2 regions of the Blautia acetigignens genome follow, and region 2 is predicted to be linked to the other one. Evidence: predicted binding sites of a transcription regulator. Region 2 holds the regulator's gene; the other holds the start of a gene.
What was found. The regulator Rex, encoded in region 2, represses fermentation and respiration genes when NADH is low (regulators of the CRP and FNR family bind a similar motif). The targets are predictions, from matches to a motif close to ATTGTTAANTANTTAACAAT.
Positions count from the first base shown of each region.

Region 1: pckA (phosphoenolpyruvate carboxykinase (ATP)) is a predicted target of Rex. The motif match lies at 2,679-2,698, and genes of this name have one in related genera.

Region 1 covers NZ_JAOQJM010000003.1:198,329-209,266, reverse strand. Annotated here, with positions in the region: gene OCV70_RS06190 (DUF5688 family protein) at 1-572, opposite strand, end outside; gene pckA (phosphoenolpyruvate carboxykinase (ATP)) at 849-2,453, opposite strand; gene OCV70_RS06180 (bile acid:sodium symporter family protein) at 2,745-3,695, opposite strand; T-box leader at 3,850-4,127, opposite strand; gene OCV70_RS06175 (low molecular weight protein-tyrosine-phosphatase) at 4,356-4,832, opposite strand; gene OCV70_RS06170 (hypothetical protein) at 5,219-6,922, opposite strand; partial or broken gene OCV70_RS06165 (HAD hydrolase-like protein) at 7,050-7,610, opposite strand; tRNA gene OCV70_RS06160 (tRNA-Ser) at 8,004-8,077, opposite strand; gene OCV70_RS06155 (hypothetical protein) at 8,177-8,521, opposite strand; gene OCV70_RS06150 (hypothetical protein) at 8,467-8,616, opposite strand; gene OCV70_RS06145 (helix-turn-helix domain-containing protein) at 8,709-9,017, opposite strand; gene OCV70_RS06140 (class I SAM-dependent methyltransferase) at 9,058-9,654, opposite strand; gene mcrC (5-methylcytosine-specific restriction endonuclease system specificity protein McrC) at 9,651-10,703, opposite strand; gene OCV70_RS06130 (AAA family ATPase) at 10,700-10,938, opposite strand, start outside.
Region 2 covers NZ_JAOQJM010000004.1:134,801-145,738, forward strand. Annotated here, with positions in the region: gene alr (alanine racemase) at 87-1,253, opposite strand; gene OCV70_RS07200 (NAD(P)H-hydrate dehydratase) at 1,323-2,873, opposite strand; gene OCV70_RS07205 (redox-sensing transcriptional repressor Rex) at 2,994-3,641, opposite strand; gene OCV70_RS07210 (hypothetical protein) at 3,896-4,264, opposite strand; gene OCV70_RS07215 (ATP-binding protein) at 4,397-7,222, opposite strand; partial or broken gene OCV70_RS07220 (response regulator) at 7,256-7,506, opposite strand; gene OCV70_RS07225 (hypothetical protein) at 7,491-7,733, opposite strand; cyclic di-GMP riboswitch class I at 8,125-8,200, opposite strand; gene OCV70_RS19670 (DUF6783 domain-containing protein) at 8,247-8,327, opposite strand; gene OCV70_RS19675 (DUF6783 domain-containing protein) at 8,298-8,402, shown strand; gene OCV70_RS07230 (threonine/serine exporter family protein) at 8,618-9,949, opposite strand; gene OCV70_RS07235 (DUF4866 domain-containing protein) at 9,977-10,783, opposite strand.

The sequences.
Region 1 (10,938 bases), on a different contig from region 2:
TCCCACAGGAAAATTCTGGGCGGGGAAATAAAATATGTATTCAAAAGAGCCGCCTCAAAAACCGTTTTCTCGTCAAGCCCCCAGTTATCCAGACAATCACGGCGTATTTTCATGCTGGTGGTGCATCCTTTCACCTCTCCTACCTGCATGTACAATACCAGGGCAATGTCCCCGATTACCCGGTATACCGCTTTCGAAAGCTCTTTCTTGTGCTTCTTCCGGTTCAAAAGCCGGATGAAAAGGTCATTTTTCACCTTCTCGTAATTGTTCAGATTTTGGGTTTTCTCAAAAAATCCGGCATTTCTCAGTTTGCGGATTTCTTTTTCCACTGTGTCTGCAATTTTCTCCAGAGACACACCGTCCTCATAGTCATCAAAAAGCTCTTCCGTATGGATTCCGCACACTTCTTTTCCTGCCGGGGAAGCATGGCATTCCACAAACAGCCGGTCACCGCTAGGCGTCATCCCCTGTTCATCCTGCTCCTTGAAAAAAATCTGTTCTTCTTTCAGCCCCAAACGTTCTAGTAACAGCTGGCGCAGATTCTCCACAAATGCATCATACTCTTTGCTCATATTCAGTTCCTTTCTGCTTGAAAATATCGCTTTGAAATAAAAGGGGCGAAACGCCCTGATGATCGCTGGCCCTGCTGTGCATTGCAGACGGCCTGCTTATGAAAAAAAGATGGAAGCTGTGAATTGCTTCCCTTTGAGTTGCTGTATGGATAGTATATAAGAAATGAGCAGATTTGTAAAGTAGTTTTCATCGACAGAATACAGCGAAATTTTCCACAAAAACGGGCCTGCCGCATACACGGCAGACCCGAAATCATTCAATCTTATAAAGTTAGATTAAGCCTGAGGACCAGCAGCAACAAGCGCTTTACCAGCTTCATTTCCTTCGTATTTCTTGAAGTTCTTAACGAAACGGTCTGCAAGGTCTTTTGCTTTTACTTCCCACTCAGAAGCGTCAGCGTATGTGTCACGAGGATCAAGGATGCCTGTGTCAACGCCTGTAAGCTCTGTAGGAACCTCAAAGTTGAAGAATGGGATCTTCTTAGTCGGAGCTGTTAAGATAGCGCCGCTGAGGATTCCATCGATGATACCACGGGTATCTTTGATGGAGATACGTTTTCCGGTTCCGTTCCATCCTGTGTTAACCAGGTATGCTTTTGCTCCGCTCTTCTCCATTTTCTTAACGAGTTCTTCAGCATATTTGGTCGGATGCAGCTCAAGGAATGCCTGTCCGAAGCAAGCTGAGAATGTAGGTGTAGGCTCTGTGATTCCACGCTCTGTACCAGCAAGTTTAGCTGTGAATCCAGACAGGAAGTAGTACTGAGTCTGCTCTGGTGTCAGGATAGATACTGGAGGAAGTACTCCGAATGCATCTGCGGAAAGGAAGATAACGTTCTTAGCAGCCGGTGCGGAAGAGATCGGGCGAACGATCTTCTCAATGTGGTTGATCGGATAAGATACACGAGTGTTCTCTGTAACGCTCTTATCAGCGAAATCAATCTTGCCTTCACCGTCAAGTGTAACGTTCTCAAGAAGAGCGTTTCTCTTGATTGCATTGTAGATATCCGGCTCAGAATCCTTGTCAAGGTTGATAACCTTAGCATAGCAGCCGCCCTCGAAGTTGAATACTCCGTTGTCGTCCCAGCCGTGCTCGTCATCACCGATGAGAAGTCTCTTAGGATCTGTGGAAAGTGTAGTCTTACCTGTTCCGGAAAGGCCGAAGAAGATAGCGGTGTTCTCACCGTTCATATCTGTGTTTGCAGAGCAGTGCATGGAAGCGATGCCCTTAAGCGGCAGATAGTAGTTCATCATGGAGAACATACCTTTCTTCATCTCTCCGCCGTACCATGTATTTACGATAACCTGCTCACGGCTTGTGATGTTGAACATTACAGCTGTCTCAGAGTTAAGGCCTAATTCCTTGTAGTTCTCAACTTTAGCCTTGGAAGCGTTGTAAACAACGAAATCTGGCTCGAAGTCTTTGAGTTCTTCCTCTGTAGGCTGGATGAACATGTTTGTTACAAAGTGTGCCTGCCAAGCAACCTCAACGATGAAACGGATTGCCATACGGGTATCTTTGTTAGCGCCGCAGAATGCATCTACTACGAAAAGTCTCTTGTTGGAGAGCTCTTTCTTAGCGATCTCTTTCACTGCTGCCCAAGCTTCCTGTGTTGCAGGATGGTTGTCGTTCTTATATTCGTCAGATGTCCACCATACGGTGTCTTTGGAATTCTCATCCATTACGATATATTTGTCTTTAGGAGAACGTCCGGTATAAATACCTGTCATAACGTTAACAGCGCCAAGCTCGCTGACCTGTCCTTTTTCAAAGCCCTCAAGACCTGGTTTGGTCTCCTCTTCAAATAACATTTCATAAGAGGGGTTGTAAACAATTTCTGTAGTTCCGGTAATACCATACTTTGTTAAATCAATTTTTGCCATCTTACACTTAACCTCTTTTCTCTAAAATGGAATTCATCTGCGAATGCAGATTCTATGGCTGATACACGCTGTTTCACCATAATACCTTATCGAAAATATTACTTGCGCCACCAGCTTCTATGGTACAAAACCTAAGGAATGGAACCGGGTGGATTCCTTTTTCCTTATCATATATTATACATATCTGGTGGATAAAATCAACACAATTTTTCTGATTTTTGAAATTTTGTTAAAGTTTTATCAACATAGAAGGGGCCCCAGGGAAAATCCCCCAGGGCCTTGTGGAATGTTTTATTTTGTCTGTCCGTCTTTTGCGCTGCGTGCATAAATATTTGCAAGAACTGCACCGGAAATATTATGCCATACACTGAATACAGCTCCTGGGATGGTTGCCAGCGGATACTGTGCAAAATGTGTGGTTGCAAGGGAGGTTGCAAGTCCGGAGTTCTGCATGCCGACCTCGATAGAGATTGCACGGCATTTTGTAGTATCCAGCTTTAATGCACGGCCGATTCCGTAGCCAACACCATATCCAAGCAGGTTATGCAGGATAACAACTGCTACGATGAGAAGTCCGGATGTCATCAGCTTAGCAGAGTTTGCGGATACAACAGCTGCTACGATGGCCACGATGGCTGTGGTGGAGATCAGCGGAAGGATCTCTACTACTTTTTCTGTAAATTTCTTGAAGAAATGGTTGATCACAAATCCAAGTACGATTGGAACGATTACTACCTTTACAATGGAAAGGAACATGCTGAACATGTCTACGTTTACCTTCTGGCCTGCATATAAATAGGTAAGAAGAGGTGTTAAAAACGGAGCAAGCACTGTGGATACTGCAGTCATACCAACGGACAATGCCACATCTCCTTTGGACAGATAGGTCATAACGTTGGAGGATGTTCCGCCAGGGCAGGTTCCTACCAGGATTACGCCGATGGCAAGCTCTGCCGGAAGCTGAAATACTTTTGTAAGAGCAAAAGCTAACAGCGGCATTACGGTAAACTGTGCGATACAGCCGATGATCACATCTTTTGGACGGCTGAATACAACCTTGAAGTCGTTTGGCTTCAGGGTAAGTCCCATACCGAACATTACGATTCCAAGCAGGGTGTTGACGTAGCTGGTCTTGATGAAGCTAACCGTGTTCGGTGCAAAGAGTGCAAGTGCGGCAACTGCGATTACGATCACTGCCATGTACTTGCTGACAAAGTTTGTGATTTTTTTCAGTGTTTCCATTTTGGTTTCTCCTTCGTGATTTTGAAGGCAGTGTTGCTGTCTTCCTTGATTTTCCAAGGGATTTCACATGATGGTATTTCCTCTGTGTGAGAGGCAGTGTCAACAGCTCCGCGTTTCTGGCACAAGCGGATAATAAAAAAGCCTCTGTCTCCAGTTAAGAGACAAAGGCAAAATCCTCTGCGGTACCACTCTTATTGCTGCCATGCAGCCACTCACTACTCATCCTATAAAATGAGAAACAGGATAACGACTGTTAACCGTCCGAACTTACTCGAATAGATACTGCGCTTCTATGCTCATCAGCAGATAGGTACTATTTTTCAGTCCGAAAGCTCAGAGGTGATTTTCACAAAAGCTTCCTCGCCATCTCTCACCACCGATGGCTCTCTGTGGATTCCCCTTCTTGCTACTCTTCCTCGTCATTGCGAAATTCTTAGATTGAGGTTATTGTAGTACGGTGAAGTGGAAATGTCAAGAGGGGCAGCGAAAAAAGTTGGACAAATTATACAAGTTGGCGTTTTTATTTTGTGCAGTATTTCTGAAGTTCGGTATTGCCTTCATAATTATTGCACTTCTGTTTTTCACTTTGTTGCTTTTCCCATTATTTATAATACATTGCATCTTTTTCCTCACCTGCCACAGTTCTGTTACATTATCTTATTATATTCTTCCCTCTCGTTCCAAATATAAGAGAAATCCCTCGCATCCTTCCACCACATCCCGATAAGTAGACTCAAAGTTCCCGGTATACCAGGGATCTGCAATGTCTCTGGGATGATCGGAATAATCCAGCAAAAGCTTTACTTTGTGCTCCGGGTCCTTTCCTACAATCCGCAGGATATTTCGGATATTGCGCTCTTCCATCCCCAGAATGTAATCATATTTCCCATAGTCCGCCTTGGTGATCTGCACTGCTCTTTTTCCCTCGCAGGAAATCCCATGCTTCGCCAGCTCCCGTTTCGCCGGAGGATAAACCGGATTCCCCACTCCGTTCCAGATTTCTTCCGTGCTGGTGGCTGCGGATGCAATATAAAATCTGTCTGACAAACCGCGTTCGGAAATAATTGATTTCATAATAAATTCTGCCATAGGACTGCGGCAAATGTTGCCTAAACAAACGAAAAGTACTCGTATCATATATTTTTGCTCCTATCTTATCTCATTGTGTTTCTTACATTGAATAATCTAAATATACGCTTTCCTAACGGATATTTGTTTTTACTGGATATTTCTTTAAAAAGCCTCCGAAAGAAGGCTTTAAAAGAATGCTTTTTTTCAAAAATAGCTTCTGAAATGTCATGAGTATTGTCAAAAGCACATGTATCATGACTTCCATTTATAACAATTTCACCAGATGAAAAGAATACTTTACTAATGAATTATAGCATTGTTCCTTACTGTTGTCTTCAGTTTCTGAGTATATAAAAAACGAACCGAATGCTTTATCCCTTTGGAATCAGAAGGTGCTGGCTGATTATGTCATTGGCACATTACATGAGTGTTATAGGAAATGGGGAACCCAATCATTTCACATATCCAAATTTCACCAATTCCTGTATAAATGCACTCCGTCTTGGATATCGTTTGCGATATTCTGCCATAAATGTATTTTTTTCACCGATAATTCCATGAGACTCCTTTACTTCACCATAAGCAGAAATAAACGCAGCACATTCATGGTAGTATTTTCTTCTGTTGGCAGTCATGATTCCATCTACCCGCAGGGAAATAAGCTGGTTAATTTTATTCATCCAACGTATTCTGTCTTCGTTCGAAATCTTTACCTCCTGTTTCCATTTGCAGATGATTTCCCACAATAACTCAGTACTGTTCTTTGCGCAGGTATGTCCGGTTCCTTTATAAAATTCTTCTGCCGTAAATCCATATTTTTGCTGTACATAGTTTAATAAACAGGATAATCCTGCAGGCAAATCTGTTCCCTGATATAACAGAAGTAAAAAGCTGGTGATGCCCTCCTTCATAAAGGTAAATGACCAGCCAAGTGATTCTCTTACACTCATGCCCTGGGTCATTACAGTAACAAATTCTTTATTCCAGAAAAGAAGCATAAAATATAATTCATTATCCGTTTTATATAGACCCTGGCAGATTTTTGCTGCCTGTCGTTTGTTGTTTTCCCAATTGTCTCCGCAAAAGCGCAGACGAAGGTAATGAACAAACGACGGATTAGAGCGGAATGCTTCCAGCCAGCAATATTCGCATACTGATTCCTGATTATTTTCATATGCATATTTAGCTGTAAGCAGAGCTATTTCGCTTCGGACTTTTGTGTTTTCGGAAATCCTTTCCAATGCTTCTATACCAATACTCATCATACGCTGATTTTTATCAGGATCAGAGTTTTGCTCCAAGATCTGCTTATATAACTCAGGACAGGTATTTGCATATTTTCTGGCTGTATCGAGAATCTGCTGTTCATCCTGAAGCATAGACTGGGCTTCTTTCAAAAGTATTTTTACACCCATGCCGCTGTGGGTCCCCAGGTATTCAATCCAAAGCGGAAGGAACTGCTCAAACTCAGGTAATTCAAAGTTTCCTGTCTGGAGAACATCTTCCAGCCGCACAGAGTAACACTGAAAATTATGGATCATGCAAAGCAGTTCTTCTGCACGATCTTCCAATCTATTTCCCTGGTATTCCAGATACAAGCATTCACGAACTGTTTTTTTCATAGAACCAGACAAAAGTTCGTGTTCATAAAGGTCGTTTATGCCAAGAGGTTCACCGCAAAAATCCTCATAATCTCCTTTTGCAGTGATCTCCAGCACAGACAGTGTTTCGGCTAGTTCGCAGCCTTCTTTATATACTGCCAGATCAATACATTTATGAATCAGCTTGATCGCGTCTTCAATTTCAGATAAAACACCCATGGAATCTGAAAAAAGAACTTCATCCGCATCACTGTTATACCAGTCATCCCATTCTTCGTTATATTCGCTATCGAGGCATCGGATACCGTTATTGATTTCTGCTAATACATCCTGATTATGTTTCAGCTCTATAAGCAGCTGCTGATGATCGTCACAAGTTGTTTTGGGGGAGTCCGTGGCAGTGGTTTGGGAAGCTGCTGTCAAAGTATCCAAAAAGCTTTCTCTTTTATGCTCCGGTAATGTTCTGGCAATTTCATGGATAACAGCAAGCAACTGGTCCTTTGATAGCTGTTGTGTAAGTTCATCTGATTTTCTTAAAAAAGTTGGTAAATTCATTTGTATTCTCCATAGTAATCTTATTTTCCATGCAAAAAACTCCTTATAAACATACTATAGCATTGTTCATTACAGTTGTCATTGGGTTTCGTGGTCAAAGATTAAAAGAACGCTTCCCCATCTGATATTACTCTGCTTTTGACTTTGCCCTGGCAGGAATATCTCCCACTCCATTTAAAACCATAGTTGGACGATATGCATACATTTTAAGTGTATCCTTTGTCGAACATCCGGAAAGAACAAGCACAGTAGACATACCGCTTTCCATTCCTGAAATCACATCTGTATCCATTCTGTCACCAACCATGACAGCCTCTGCTGAGTGACAACCAAGCATATTTAATCCTGTTCGCATCATCAGTGGATTAGGCTTTCCGCAAAAATATGCCTTTGTACCAGTTGCCATTTCGATAGGTGCGATCAACGCCCGGCATGCAGGGGCAATACCGTTCTCAATTGGGCCTGAAACATCTGAATTTGCCCCGATCAGCTTAGCTCCCTTTAAAACCAGATTTGTTGCCTGAGTCAAGGTATCCAGCGAATAGGAACGGCCCTCTCCAACAATAACATAATCCGGGTTTACATCATTCATTGTTATGCCAACATCATAAAGGGCATTTAATAAACCCGCTTCTCCAATTACAAATGCGGAACAGCCCGCTGCCTGTTCTTTTAAAAAAGCAGCTGTTGTGTTTAGGGGAAAATTTTTAGGAAGTTCACAATTTATGTTTTTGTCAACTATCACAGTTACTTTCCTCATTAATACCATACAAAGCATGTATTCTTATCCACTTATATAAAAAACGCCTGCATCTCTGCAAGCACCTTATCATATTGTTCCACAATTTCATATATTATTCTGCCTGCATTACAGCCATTAGGCTTATCCCTGGTCAATCAGTTTAACACCTTAACCTTGTTCATGGATTTCGGCACATTTCTATGCCTAAAGTAAAGTTGTCAATTTATTAAAAACGGTTTAAGAACAAAATCGTTGACCATTCAGAATTAACCGTTCAAACATAACCCAAAATGATTCACAATTGGAGATGTTCTGCAACATCATATTAATAACCCCAATTTTCGAAGGCAGGATTCGAACCCGCGACATCATGGTTAGCAGCCATGTGCGCTACCAACTGCGCCACTTACTAATTGAGTACCCAAATTTTCATCAGAATTGGTATATTCTTGTAACATAACCCTGTTACAGGGAAACTGAGTTCAGGATTTTTCGTAATGCAGACAATGCAGTTATGCAATTTCAATAAAAGTAGTCGCATTCGACACTTTAATCTGCGTATCCAATTCTGTAAGCAGAATGTTTCGCTTTTCTTCAAGCATTCCTAATTTCTTCTTCACATCCAGCGGATCAACAAGTTCAGCGGTATTCTCCCTTACATACGCATCTACAACGCCTAATGGCTTCTCATCTTTCCCCTTACTATCACGCCCCAGAATACTTAAACGCATATTCTCTGCAGTGGACTGAAGCTGACTATTCTTCATATCACAAAAACGTACCCGCTCATTATATTCATTGTTTAACTTCTCCTGAAGCTTCCCTTCAAAATCAGCATCTCCATCATAGGAATCCATGCCACGAAGCTTGCTTTTTCAATCTTATCTGTTATCTTTTTTACTAACAGGTCCCTCTCGTCCAAAGCCTGTGTCACCAGCATTGTTTCTCCCATAAAAAATCCTCCCATAGTTTATTTCCAAGTCGCTTTCTGAAAATAATTTTACAGGAGAATTTCTCTTTTGTCATTGTACTTGTAGTATAATTCTACGCTGCCTCAATTGCTTTTATTTTGCCATAATAAATACGCATTCGCTTTAACTGTACTTGATTTTCTGCTGTAAGAATTCTCTTTCTGCTTCCGCACAGCATGTCATCCACTGAAACCTGAAACAGATAACTAAGCGCATACAAATTATCTACAGATGGCATACTGATCCCATTTAACCAGTGATACACACTTTGAATACTACCCAATCTCAAATACTGCTGAACATCTTTTACTGTAAAACCGCATTCATCCATAATTCTGCGCAAATTAATTCCAGTTTGCTTTTTGTCAATTAACGGAATCATTCTTAGCCCACCTTTCTCTCTTATTTCATGATTTTAAATTTTACCCCACTGTAAACACCACAATCCTTTCCCTGTTATTGTTCCCCTCAAACAAATCCTCCGTATCGATCTCATCAAAAAACAGCAACAGCTCTTCTGTCATCAGGCAGCTGATGTATTCTTCTGAGGGATAATAAAAAAACAGCAGGATTTCCCTTTGGTTTTCGTAGTAGGATTCGTAGATTCGGGACAGGACTTTTCGGAGGATTTCTATGGAAAAGGGGTTGAAGAAGTAGCAGCGATCTATGGAAGTTGGCACTGGGTATTCTTCGGCACTTGTCAGTTCGAAGGAAGTCCTTTTCCCAGATACGGCCTGTTCCTGATTGGCTCTGGCGCCAGCGAAAATTCTGTCGTCGTATTCTACGCCGATTGAGCTGCATCTTGTCTGATAAGAAAGGAAAAAGCAGACTCTGCCTTTCCCGGTTCCGTAGTCCAATACCACATTTTTCTTGCTGATCAAGCCGCTGTTCGCAAGCCGTTCCAACACACAGTACGGTGTCGGTTCATAGGGATAGCGGTATTGATCCGCGCGGGAATCATCCCGGCCGGTGGTTTTTATTTTTAACAGCTTGTCCCACTGATTTTCATTTTGGTTCATAACATCATCTCCCTTACAATCCCATCCAACTGCTTCCGAATCCCCTCAAAGGGCAAATTCAAATCCAATGTTTTCACCCCAATCTCATTTCCATGCATCTGGTAAGTTTGGTCAGGATGGATTTGGTCTTCTGTTTTGGCGTAGAGAAGAAGGCCGGAAACCTTGTGGGGTGTTTCGCCAAAAGCGTAATCTTTGTTTTTCACATAAGTAAAAATCTGATAAAGGTTGCCAGAATGCAGTGTATGTCTGCCGTAATGCTCCTGTGTGGTATGGGAATAATATTTTGCGTCAATGATCAATACGCTGCTGCCAAGCTGCAGAGTGATGTCGCTTTGCATGACGGGAAGCATGGTACCGCTTCCATCGTCCAGCGCCCAGGGAATCTGGGACGCAGTTACGGACAGCTGGGGAAAATGCTTTCTGTAATATTCCAGGATAAATTTCTCATAAAGGCGGCACATTCTCTGCTCATCAAGAAAAGCAGCCAACCTGTATTCTCCCTGCTCGGTGGTAAGCAGCAAGCCCTCTGCAAGCAGCTGACAGATACTGATCAGCATCCGGTAATTCTGATTGTTCCGCCCAAACCGTATGGCAGACCAGCGGACAGATGTTAATTCCAGCGTATCCACAGCAGAGAAAATCAGCATTTTCTTTTTCAGATCATCCTTATATCTCGCTTTCACATTCCCGTGCTTCAAAAGAAGCAAAACCGTTGATTTCAAAATCTGGTTCAGCAGATTGTTTTCGGAAAGCTCGTCAAACTCGCAGGCCAGCAACTGCCTTCTGGACATTTTGTTCCGGATGGTTCCCTGCATATTGATTTTTCCCCGCATGACAGACAAATCCTCCTGACAGTTCCGGTATTCCCGATACAGGCCCTGCTTCAGCTGAAAACCAATGCCCTTCGCCAGAATTGCGGCAAAAAGATTCTGCATATCCTCAAACTTCTCTGCCGCAATCTCCTCATAATTAGACTGGTTCAGCGTTTGAAAAGCGTAGGACAGCATATAATAAATATTTTTTATGAGAATACTTTTATCTCTCGTCATTGAAATACCCCATGGAGAATATTTTCCCAGCGCTGTACTTTATCCAGGTCGTCAAACCAGTACTCTTCCAGCATGGGAAGAACATCAAAATCCACGATTTCAAGCAGTTTTTCTGCCGTGCACGTCTTCATGCCGCAAAAATAACTGTGTCCGATGCAGAAGCCTTTTCCTAGAGATCTGTCTGCTGTGATTTCTTTGTTCAGTTCTGTTATTTTGCCAATCAAGGAGTCAAACA
Region 2 (10,938 bases):
CACTCCGTTTTACTTTAACTTTTTCACTTCTGAAAATAAGTATTTCCAACTTTTTTCCTGTGTATACATGTGTGGTGTTTTACTATTTAATCAAAATACGTTAATTCTCCGCATTCCTCTCCGTCCCTGATGTAGATCCTTGGAACGCGCTTGCTGATATCACAGACAAACTCATAGGAAAAGCGGCCGGACAGATCCCCGATGGTGTCTGCTGTGATCTCTTCCTCTCCGTCTGTGCCAAGGAGTGTCACCTCATCCCCTGTTTTTGCATCCGGAATGTGGGTTATATCTACCATAAACTGATCCATGCAGACTCTTCCGCAGATCGGCGCCTTTTTGCCGTGGATCAGCACCCAGCCCTTGTTGGAGAGCATTCTTGGGTATCCGTCTGCATAGCCCACCGGAATGGTAGCCAGTCTGGTGACGCGGTCTGTGGTGTAGGTTCCGCCATAGCTTACCTCCGTTCCCGGCTCCACGTCTTTTACATAGGAAATGTGGCTCTTTAAGGACATTACCGGCTGAAGCTTCACAATATCCTTCTCCACTTCCTCGGACGGGTAAATGCCGTAAATGGTGATTCCGGCGCGGACAAGGTTTAAGTTTGCCTCCGGCACACGGATGATTCCGGCGCTGTTAGAGCAGTGGTGAAGAGGAATATGGATGCCGTTTTTCTCCAGAAGGTCCGCGAAGTCAAGGTAGCGCTTCAGCTGTACCATGGCCGGGGTGCGGTCATACTCATCTGCCCTTGCAAAATGGGTAAACAGGCCTTCCACTTCCACATTGTCAAGCTCATAAATCCTGCGGATCTCTTCCAGACTCTCTTCGCTGTCCTTGAATCCGATTCTTGTCATGCCGGTGTCTGCCGCAAGATGGATCAGCGCCTTTTTGCCGCAGGAGGCTGCCGCCTCGCTAAATTTGCGGGCAGTTTCATAATCACAGACTGCCATGCGCACATCCTCTCTTGCCAGCTCTTCGTAGTACTCTTCAAACACAAGTCCCAGGATCAGAATCGGCCGGGTGATTCCTTCCCGGCGCAGCTGCAGGGCTTCCTGGGCAGTCGCAGTGGCAAAGCCCCAGATGTAATCCAAATTCTCCAGCATGGCCGCAATGGGGACTGCGCCATGTCCGTATGCATCTGCCTTGATCACGGCAATGATCTTCGTCCCTTCTTTTATGTTCTTTTTCATCTGTTCAAAATTATATTTCACGGCATCAAGGGAAATCAACGCCTTAATTCTGTTATATTTTTCCATAATGTTCTCCTCGTTACTGTTCACCGATGTAACCTGTTTAAAAAATCATTTCCGCTTTGGGAGTACGCTCTAATTTTCCCCCTCCGAAAGCTTCAATATTTCTGGAAGTGCTTCGATCAGATCCTGTGCGGTCATGCCGTGGGTTCCTTTTTTCCTGAGGGCAAAATCCCCGCAACGTCCATGGATATAAACGGCCATGGCTGCCTGATAAGAAACCGGCGGCTTTTCTTCCTGGCTGTGATACATGCAAAGCACTGCAGCCGTTATGCCGGAAAGTACATCCCCGCTTCCCGCAGTTGCCATTCCCGAATTGCCGGAAAGATTGAAATACAGGTGTTCTTCCTGGTCTGCGATTACGGTGCAGGCATCTTTCAGCACACAGGCGCCCCCGCTTCTGTCTGCAAATTCAAAGGCCGCGGCTGCCGGATCCTCTTTCAAATGAGAAATGCTGCTGCCTGTCAGACGGCTCATCTCTCCCATATGCGGGGTCAGAATTGTATTTTCATTTATAAATTCCTGCCATTCCGGATGCTCAGCCAGAAGGTTCAGCCCGTCCGCATCTATGACTACAGGCTTTTTCGCTGCCGCCCCGTTTTTCAAAAACCAGAGCATTCGCTCTCTGCCCACTCCGTCTGTTCCAAGTCCCGGGCCGATCACCAGCACATCGCACCAGCTTAGGTTCTTTTGGTTGGCTTCCTCGTTAAATTCACAGGTTACCATTGCCTCGGGAAGAAGGGTCTGAAGGGGAACGCGGTTCTCCTCCACGGTCTGGATCTTCACCATTCCTGCTCCGCCATGAAGGGCTGCGCTGGCACTTAGGCAGGCGGCGCCGCACATTCCAGGGGAGCCTGCGATAAGGAGGACTTTCCCGAAGGTTCCTTTATTTCCCCAGGGGGCTCTTAAAGGAAGCTCTGCCAGGTCTGTCTGCTCCATGTGACAGGCTGCTTTTTCTGCAATCTGGATGCCTTTCGGGTCCCGGTCGTAAATTCCAATGTCTGCTGTCACAACCTTTCCCGCGTACATTCTTCCTGGGTAAAGGCACAGTCCCCGTTTCCGGTATGCAAAGGTTACCGTCATGTCTGCCTTAAAAGCCACGCCGAGAATGGCTCCTGTATCACCATGGATGCCAGACGGAATGTCCACTGCCACCTTGCAGGCTTCTGCCTGATTCATGCAGTCGATGATTTCTCTGTATTTTCCCGCAATTTCCCGGGAAAGCCCCACGCCGAAAATCCCGTCTGCTATAACAGTATATTCACTCCATACCGGGTTATTCGTTACCGGCACCTGATAGCTGGCGGCAATTTCCCACTGGCGTCTGGTTTCTTCGGTCATTTTGTCCGGATTTCCTGCAAGAAAAATCTCCGTATGGATCCCGGATAAGTGAAGCAGCCTTGCAATGGCAATGCCGTCGCCGCCGTTGTTGCCGGAACCGCAGACTGCCAGGACACGTTCATGCTGCCAGCTGCCATCGGGATTTTTCCCCAGAAGGTACTTCACGATTTCATCTCTGACAGCCAGGGCTGCGCGCTCCATCAGCACCAGTGACGGTACGTGCATGCTGTGAATGGTTTCATGGTCCAGAAGCTTCATCTGGCTGCAGGTCACAACTTTTTTCATGATCAGCTCCTCATCTGACGCGTCAGGCAACAAATCATTTCCTTTCGCGTCTATATGCAAAACTGCTGCCCGGTCTCCTGTAAATCTTCCAGTGAGACAAGCAGCAGTCCTCTTTAACTTCTATTTCTCTGTATGTTCATTCCGATACTGGCTTAAATTGTAGGACAAAGCCATCAGACTCTCGGAAAGATGGACATTCTCCACGATTACGTCCTCCGGAGCGTCCAGATCTGTATGTGCGAAATTCCAGATTGCCTTGATTCCGTTCTCAATGAGAATCTTCGCCATCTCCTTGGCCTTGTTCTTGGGAAGTGTCAGAATGGCGATTTCCACCTGATTCTCCTTCATAAATTCCGGAAGCCGGCTGATCATCTGGATCTCAATGCCGCGAACGGAAATTCCTTCCAGAACCGGATTCACGTCAAAGATTCCTACAAGGCGGAATCCTCTTTTCTCAAAATCCCCATAATTGGCAAGTGCCTGTCCCAGATTACCTGCACCCAGAATGATCATGGGATGGATGGTGTCCAGCCCTAAGATCTTGCCGATCTCTGTGTAAAGATATTCTACATTGTATCCGTATCCCTGCTGTCCAAAACCGCCGAAGTTGTTAAGATCCTGACGGATCTGGGATGCAGTTACGTGCATTTTCTTGCTCAGATCATTGGAAGATATACGCTCTACCTTCTCTTCCATCAGTTCCCCCAGATAGCGATAATACCTTGGCAGTCTCTTAACCACTGCCTTTGAGATTTCTTTCGCCTCCAAAATGTTCCCCTCCTTGTTCCCGCTGCCTATACTTTTCCGCGATACACTACGTCAATTATACCGAAATGTTATTTTCTTGTCAATCAAAGTTGTGCAAAATCACAAAACTTTTTGACCACGCAGCACATAATGGTTCCAGCTGCCTTAATGGTCACTGCTTTGTAAGTATCATGCTTTGTATCCCGGTAAAGAACCATGTCCATGCACTCTATCTGTCTGTACCTCTGGGATATCGTATGTGGCAGAAAAAAGAGTCAAAGCTGAAACTGGCTGCTTCTATGGTACGGCGTCTCCAATGCCTTTGTAAGCTCTTCATCCCGTTTTTGGCTATAATGAAGTGCATTTGACAATTCTTCATTCTTCTGCAACAGCATCATCTGCTGCTTTACCCGGTTAAGATCCTCTGTATCACCAGATGCATAACGCATAATTTTCTCACAGATATAATCCTCAAACATCTGCTCATCCGACTCTGGGAAAATGTTTTCACCACTACGCAGCTTCGTATCCTGATGAAGCTTTATGCATTTTCCTGTATCTTCAAAATCAATATACAGAATTTCTATATAATGATTTTTAAGAGCTTTTTCATATATTGCAGACTGAACTGCTTTCTCTAACAACTGAATTTCTCCTACTTTTTTCAATATATTTTATTACTATCGCAACTAAATGATCGAAATCGTCCACTTTTTAGTACCAAATATTCAAGCTCCATTCCATGTTAAATTTTCAATCCATTTTTAACACCTGAATCATCGTTCTATATATTTTGTGATGACAGATATCAGAATCTCCATATCAACTGGCTTGGCCACATGATCATTCATCCCGGCATTCAAAGCAGCCTGTACATCCTCTGCAAATGCATTTGCCGTCATTGCAATAATAGGTATTTTCTTTCCGTCCGGACGGTCCGGCAGATTTCGGATGGCTTTTGTCGATTCATATCCATTCATTTCCGGCATCATAATATCCATCAAGATCAGATCAAAAGTCCCGGGAGCTGTATTGCAAAACTGTGTCAGAGCAGATTTGCCATCTACAGTCCTGGTTACAACCATCCCTTTTTCTTCCAATAAAACTACTGCTATCTCCGCATTTAAATCATTGTCCTCTGCCAAAAGAACATGCAAACCCTGTAAATCCATATCTTTCCTTAAATTTTCTTCCTTTTCAGTCAATACCTGTTCTGCTATAAGCAGGGGGATTTCTACCGTAAAGGTTGAGCCAATACCTTGTCTGCTGCTGACTTCAATTTTCCCACCCATAAGATTTACATACTGTTTGGCAATGGCCATTCCCAGTCCGGTTCCCTTATAACTGGTTCTTGCTCCATCATTTTCCTGACTGAACTCATCAAATATTCTTGCCTGGAATTCCTCACTCATACCAATTCCGGTATCCGATATACGATAGCGCACGATTATATGGTGCTCATCATTACCCAGACTGTTTTCTGCAATAAATGAAATAGTGCCTCCGTCTTTTGTAAATTTGACTGCATTGCTGATAATGTTGAGCAATACTTCCCTGATTCTGAGTTCATCTGCCATTACATAGGGGTTTTTAAGTTCTTCTCTTGAAACATAAAAATTAAGGTCACGGTTTTCCATATATCCCCTTGCAATCGACAAAACAGTATTTATCATATCCCTGAGATCTACCGGTACTGGTTTATATTCCAGTTTACCACTTTCAATGCGGCTGATATCCAACACATCGTTGATCAGTGTCATCAGATATTCGGAACTCTGCCTGATCTTTTTCAGACAATTCTCCACTTCTTCGTCCGGCTTCCTCTTCAGGGCAATATCTGTAAATCCGACAATTGCATTCATTGGTGTCCTGATGTCATGGGACATATGGTTCAGGAATGTTGTTTTTGCAATATTCGCCGCATTTGCATTCTGTGCTTCTTTCAACGCTTCCATTTGTTTTTTCCTGCTTACGGAAAGGAAATAGACCAGAAGAAGCAGTACAAAAATAATCACAAATGAAATTCCGATAGCGAAGTCGGCATACTCTGCAAGGACATCCTGCAAGGTCATTTTCTTTTCTGAAACGGAATTCTGCGCAAGGACAACGCCATTTAAAATATTGGATGACTGCTCAATTGCTTTATTGATAATGGTAGCTGCTCTTCTGTTTCCTCTCGTTGTAAACATCGCTAATTCCTGCCGTTTTGCCATTTCTGCAAATGACAGACTTTTGGTCAGTGGACTTTCATTAAGAAGATTGATTTTTGAAGAGGGAATAACCGTTGCTCCTACTTTTCCCTTTGCTACTGCCTCCAGGCATTCCTCTTGTGTGTCATATTGTTTGATCTCTGCATCTGGAAAAAGAAGGGACACCATCAATTCCGAATACAGTGAGGTCTCTGTCGCTGCGATTGCAGAGAGACTGCTGCTATATTCTTTCCCCTGGTAAATAACAACCGGCGTAATATCAAAGATTACATCCGTCAAAACCACCTGAAACTGTTCCTGCATATAAAGATCCTGAATGATAGGACCGGCAATATCTATTTCACCAGATTGCAATGCCTCGTTCATCTGCACTCCCGTGGAACAGGGAACTGCCTTGATCGTGATTTCATATTTTTCCTGGACAGTGTCCAAAACGGTTCCAAGGATTCCTGTCAGTTTCCCATTTTCTTCACCGCAAAAAGGAAGATTATCCTTTAGATATCCCACACGGATTGTATTTTCATGTGCATCCAGCCATTGTTTTTCTTCCTTGTTGAGTGCATAATTTATGACCGCTTTTCCTTCATAACGGGCATACAGCTTGCTGCTGTAGTCCGTTTCTGTGTTGTTGATTTCTTCCAGGGCAGAATTTAATTCCTTTAACAGATCTGGTCTGGATTTTGATACACCAAAATAACAGTCACTTGCCCCGATATTGGCAATGGCAATAAAATCGCTGTTGACAGACAGTGCCGGAATCACAAGAGCCTCCAGTTCATCTGCATCCAGTTTTTCTATCATTTCATCATAGCCTTTACAGGCAACAACCTCTGCCTGGATCTGATTGCTGTCCAGCCATTTTTCCAGAAGTTCTTTCTGATAGCTTCCATCTGCAACACCGATACGGCAGCCATTTATCTGCTTTAGATCACCATCCGTAAGGTCCGCATGGTCCTCTCTGGTATAGATCCAGTATCGTTCCGTTAGCTCCTCATAAGAAGAAAAATTGATAGCTTCTGCTCTTTCCTGTGTATAACTGACATTTCCAAGTATATCTATTTCTCCAGCTTCCAGCATATCCAGGCACTCTTTAAAGGAAGCATAGACATATTCATACTTCCAGCCGGTTATATAAGAAATTTTCTGAAGATACTCATAGCCTGCTCCCTGCTTGTGTTCCCCGGAACCTCCTTCCTGAAAATTGGAATATGGAAAATACCCGACTCTCACGGTTTTATTTTCTTCCTCCATTGCCTGAGTTGTTTTCCCGTCACTTTTTATTTCCGACGCATAAACAGAAGCTGATACAAAAAGCAGCATAATAATTGCAAAAATGCTCAAACATAATCTTTTATTCTTATTTTTTCCTATCTTTTTATTTATTCTTTTCATCTTTATTATCCTGCTGTTGTTCTTCCCAGTCTGTCAGTTTTTCTGTTTATTCAATACAGAAAGAATGGCCACTCTCAGTTTCTCAATATCAATGGGTTTCGCTATATGTTCATTCATGCCCGCATCAAATGCTCTTTTTTGTCTTCCTCAAAAGCATTTGCTGTCATGGCAATGATCGGGATCTCTGCCTTCTTTTTATCATTTAAATGCCGGATACACTGGGTTGCCTGATAGCCATCCATGTTTGGCATCTGGATATCCATAAGTATCAGATCATAAGTTCCCGATGACATTTTGCGACAGCTTCTGCTTTTCTTGCCTTTCTTAAAAGTACGAGTATATTTGTAAGTGGAACACTCTTGAAGTCTTGATCGTTATCATATATCAGTGCCTGAAGCATTTCATCATAATCATTGCAGTCCTGTATCTTAAATTTCAGTGTCTGATTCCCCAGACAGTCTTTGGCATAAGAGATATATTCTGCCAGCATACCCGTAAGTTTTTCTTTCACCCAGGATTTTTCTCCGCCTGTAAGACTCCGATTATACTCAAGCGTAAAGTACTTCTTATACAGATCTGCCTTAAAAAAAGGACTCTTTATTTATTGCAAAATATATGCCCGATTTGCCAATAGTAGTAACCGAAGATATTCCCTATTCAGACCAGATGGATTCCTCCAGAGATACAAAAGCATCCATCTCATGACTTCGCAGTTTATCTGGGAAGTCTTTTAGTCATGTCTAAATTTAAAAGCACCTACTTTTCATCTTAAGAATTCTGCGTTGCAGGATTCTTACCGCTTTTTAATCAGGATTGCGAACTTGTTTCGCAATTACCTATCATGTACTATTAATAATTCATGTTATAATAAAAGCACTGCCAAACAGACAGTGCACCTCACTTTATGCAACTGGCTACCATTTTACAGGTCCTGTAGCTTTGCGTCCCAAATTTTCATCTGGTTTGCCGATTTCCTTATTATAGCTTTTAAAATTATACAAAAAACTGATTTTATTATACCCCCTTACTCCGCTTTGCACAAGGAAAACATCCGGGCTACGTAGGCCGAATTCGGGTGAAATATACCGCAAAGTGGGGCGTGCAGATTGCAGGAATGATTTTTCAAACCCTTAGAACTTCTTTCTGTTTTTCTGTCAGATTCTCCGAATTACCTTCCTGAAAAAACTGTGATAATCTGTATTTACTGATATCACGTTTTTCACATAAAGATGTTATTTTATCCGCAATATACTTCTCTATCATATTCATAAGCGTCCCTAAGCGGTTTTCGCCTTTTTTTCGCCGTTTTCTTCAGCATAGGAAATCATACTTAACATATCAGCCACCTCCTTTTGCCGGACCGGTTTAGCAGCTTGCACCTGTTTGCAATTCAAGTCAGGTACAATACCGAAACGCCTTATCTGTCAAAATCCTTGCAAAGATCAGTCCCAGCGGAAGTGCTGCAATGATCAGAAGCGCAGCTGCAAACCAGGATGCGGAAAGGGATAAGGACATGATTCCAAGGTTATAAAATCCACGGTATAAATAAAGCCCCGGTACCATGATCACAATAGAAGGCACTGTCACGGAAATCCTTGGATAGCCCACCTTATTTTTCAGAAGGGAGGCCAGAAGCCCAGCTGTCAGAGCTCCGATAAATGCGGCCACTGCCGGAGGTAAGGTGGCGAGATCCACAAGCTCCAGCCGCAGGGTATTTGCAATTGCACCAAGTACTGCCGTAGAACAGGCAAGCCTTACCGGACTGTTAAACATGATGGAGAAACCGAACACGCCGAAAAAGCTTGCAATAAGCCGTGTGAGAATCCACATTGCAGCAGACATATGGATCTTTATAAAATCCACCGGCTGTAAGTGAAGAAGCATGGCCATGATCCAGGCAGACATAGTGGCTACCAGGACAATAATCAGTGCATAAGTAAGCCTTTCCATACCAGAACGCATATCCAGCTTTGCCAGGTCGATTCCGCTGGTAATAAAGGGGAAGCCAGGGATGATAAAAAGCATGGCACAGATATATCCTGCTTCATGCTGAATGGAAATCCCAAACAGGATTTCCCCTAATTTTAATAATCCTGCATATACAAAGCATGCCAGGGAGACAGATGTAACAATACCCAGAAACAAAGTAAAATGATGCTTGGTCAGCTTGCAGCGAAGGAAATTTCCAAGTCCTGCTCCAATAAAAGCACAAAACATCTCTACTGGTCCTCCGCCTAAAAGAAAGGTAAATCCACAGCATGCAATGGCGGCAGCCAGTCCCAGGGCTGCCGGGGAATAAAGGCCATGGATCCTTTCAATCTCATCCAGATAGCTGTGAAGCTCTTCCCCGGACATGTTTTTTCCCTCTGTTTCAAAGTTACGGATAAAATGCTCCAGCCGGTTCAGCTTTGACGTATTCACCCCTGTATTGGTAAGGCATAAAGACTGGGTAAAGCCGTTTTCCCCGTCAAAACAGGTGTACTCAATGGACATCAGTCCGATATCTGCGGTACAGGTAATTCCCATTGCTTCGGCCAGGGCATTCATGGAGCTTCGGACCCTCCAGGCTCCAGTCCCACAGGATAAAAACATGATCCCCACACGTCCGATAATGGAAGCCTTTTCGGTGATGCTTGCATTTATAACGGGGGTATTTTGGCCATTTGCATCGGTGTATTCATGCCACTCCACGTCCATATGATTTTTTCTGACCATCTCTGGCTGCATAAGCCCACTTCCTTCCGAAAAGTCCCTTTATAATTTCAGGCTGTCATTTCCTGCAAGTTCCATCATCCGCTCCCTGCAGGCAAGGACGATCCCGTCAATTTCCTCCATATGCTGGAGCATTTTCTTTTCAAATTCATGGATGGGAAGCAAAACGCCAAGTTCATCAAAGGGTTTCTCTGGATTTTCTTTTTTTACGCCGGTCTCCTGTCCATAAAAAACCACTGCACGGGGTGCTGCCTGCTGGATCTCCTGGAAAGTCTTCCATACAACCGCATAGGCCTGCGCCTCTGTAAGCCCCAGCTTGCAGGTATCCGGAAGTGCATAGAGGATTAAAATCCCACGCTGGCGCTCTTCTTTTTCCTCTTTAATTTCCAGCCCATCCGTGTAAGAGCGTACAATGTCATATCCATCTGCCAGGTAAAGTCTGGATCTTGGTACACATTCATGCCGGTCAAAGGTTTCCTTAAATTTTCCATAGTCATGGGCGGAAACCATCTTTCCAGCATCTTTAAGAAGCTCTCCTTCCACATTGGTAAGAAGGACCGGATTCTCTCCTGCCTTTCCGTGGAATTTTCTTGGGATCAGATAGGCTTCGCGGAGCAGATCAAACATACTTTTTCCGCACAATTCCAGAAGAAGGGCACTTACATCCCCGTTCTGGTAAGCGTGAAAGAGTACCTGCAAAAAGTGGTCCGGATCCTCATCCACCAGCATATGTTCATCATCCAGATACTGGTAAAACACTTCACGAAGTCTTCTTGATGCCTCCGGGGAAGCCAGGATTTTGGAAAAAATATCTTCTACAGCATGTTCTCTTGGTAAAACTGTTTTCATACTAAAACGCCTCTTTTTCTGTTTGGATCATGATGAGAGCTGTACTTATCTCTTTTCAGGAGGGATTATAGCATTGTTATAGTCATACCGCAATAGAATGAAAATTTTCTCTTTCATATCATATTTTTATGTCTGCCATATCATTGACCGTTGTA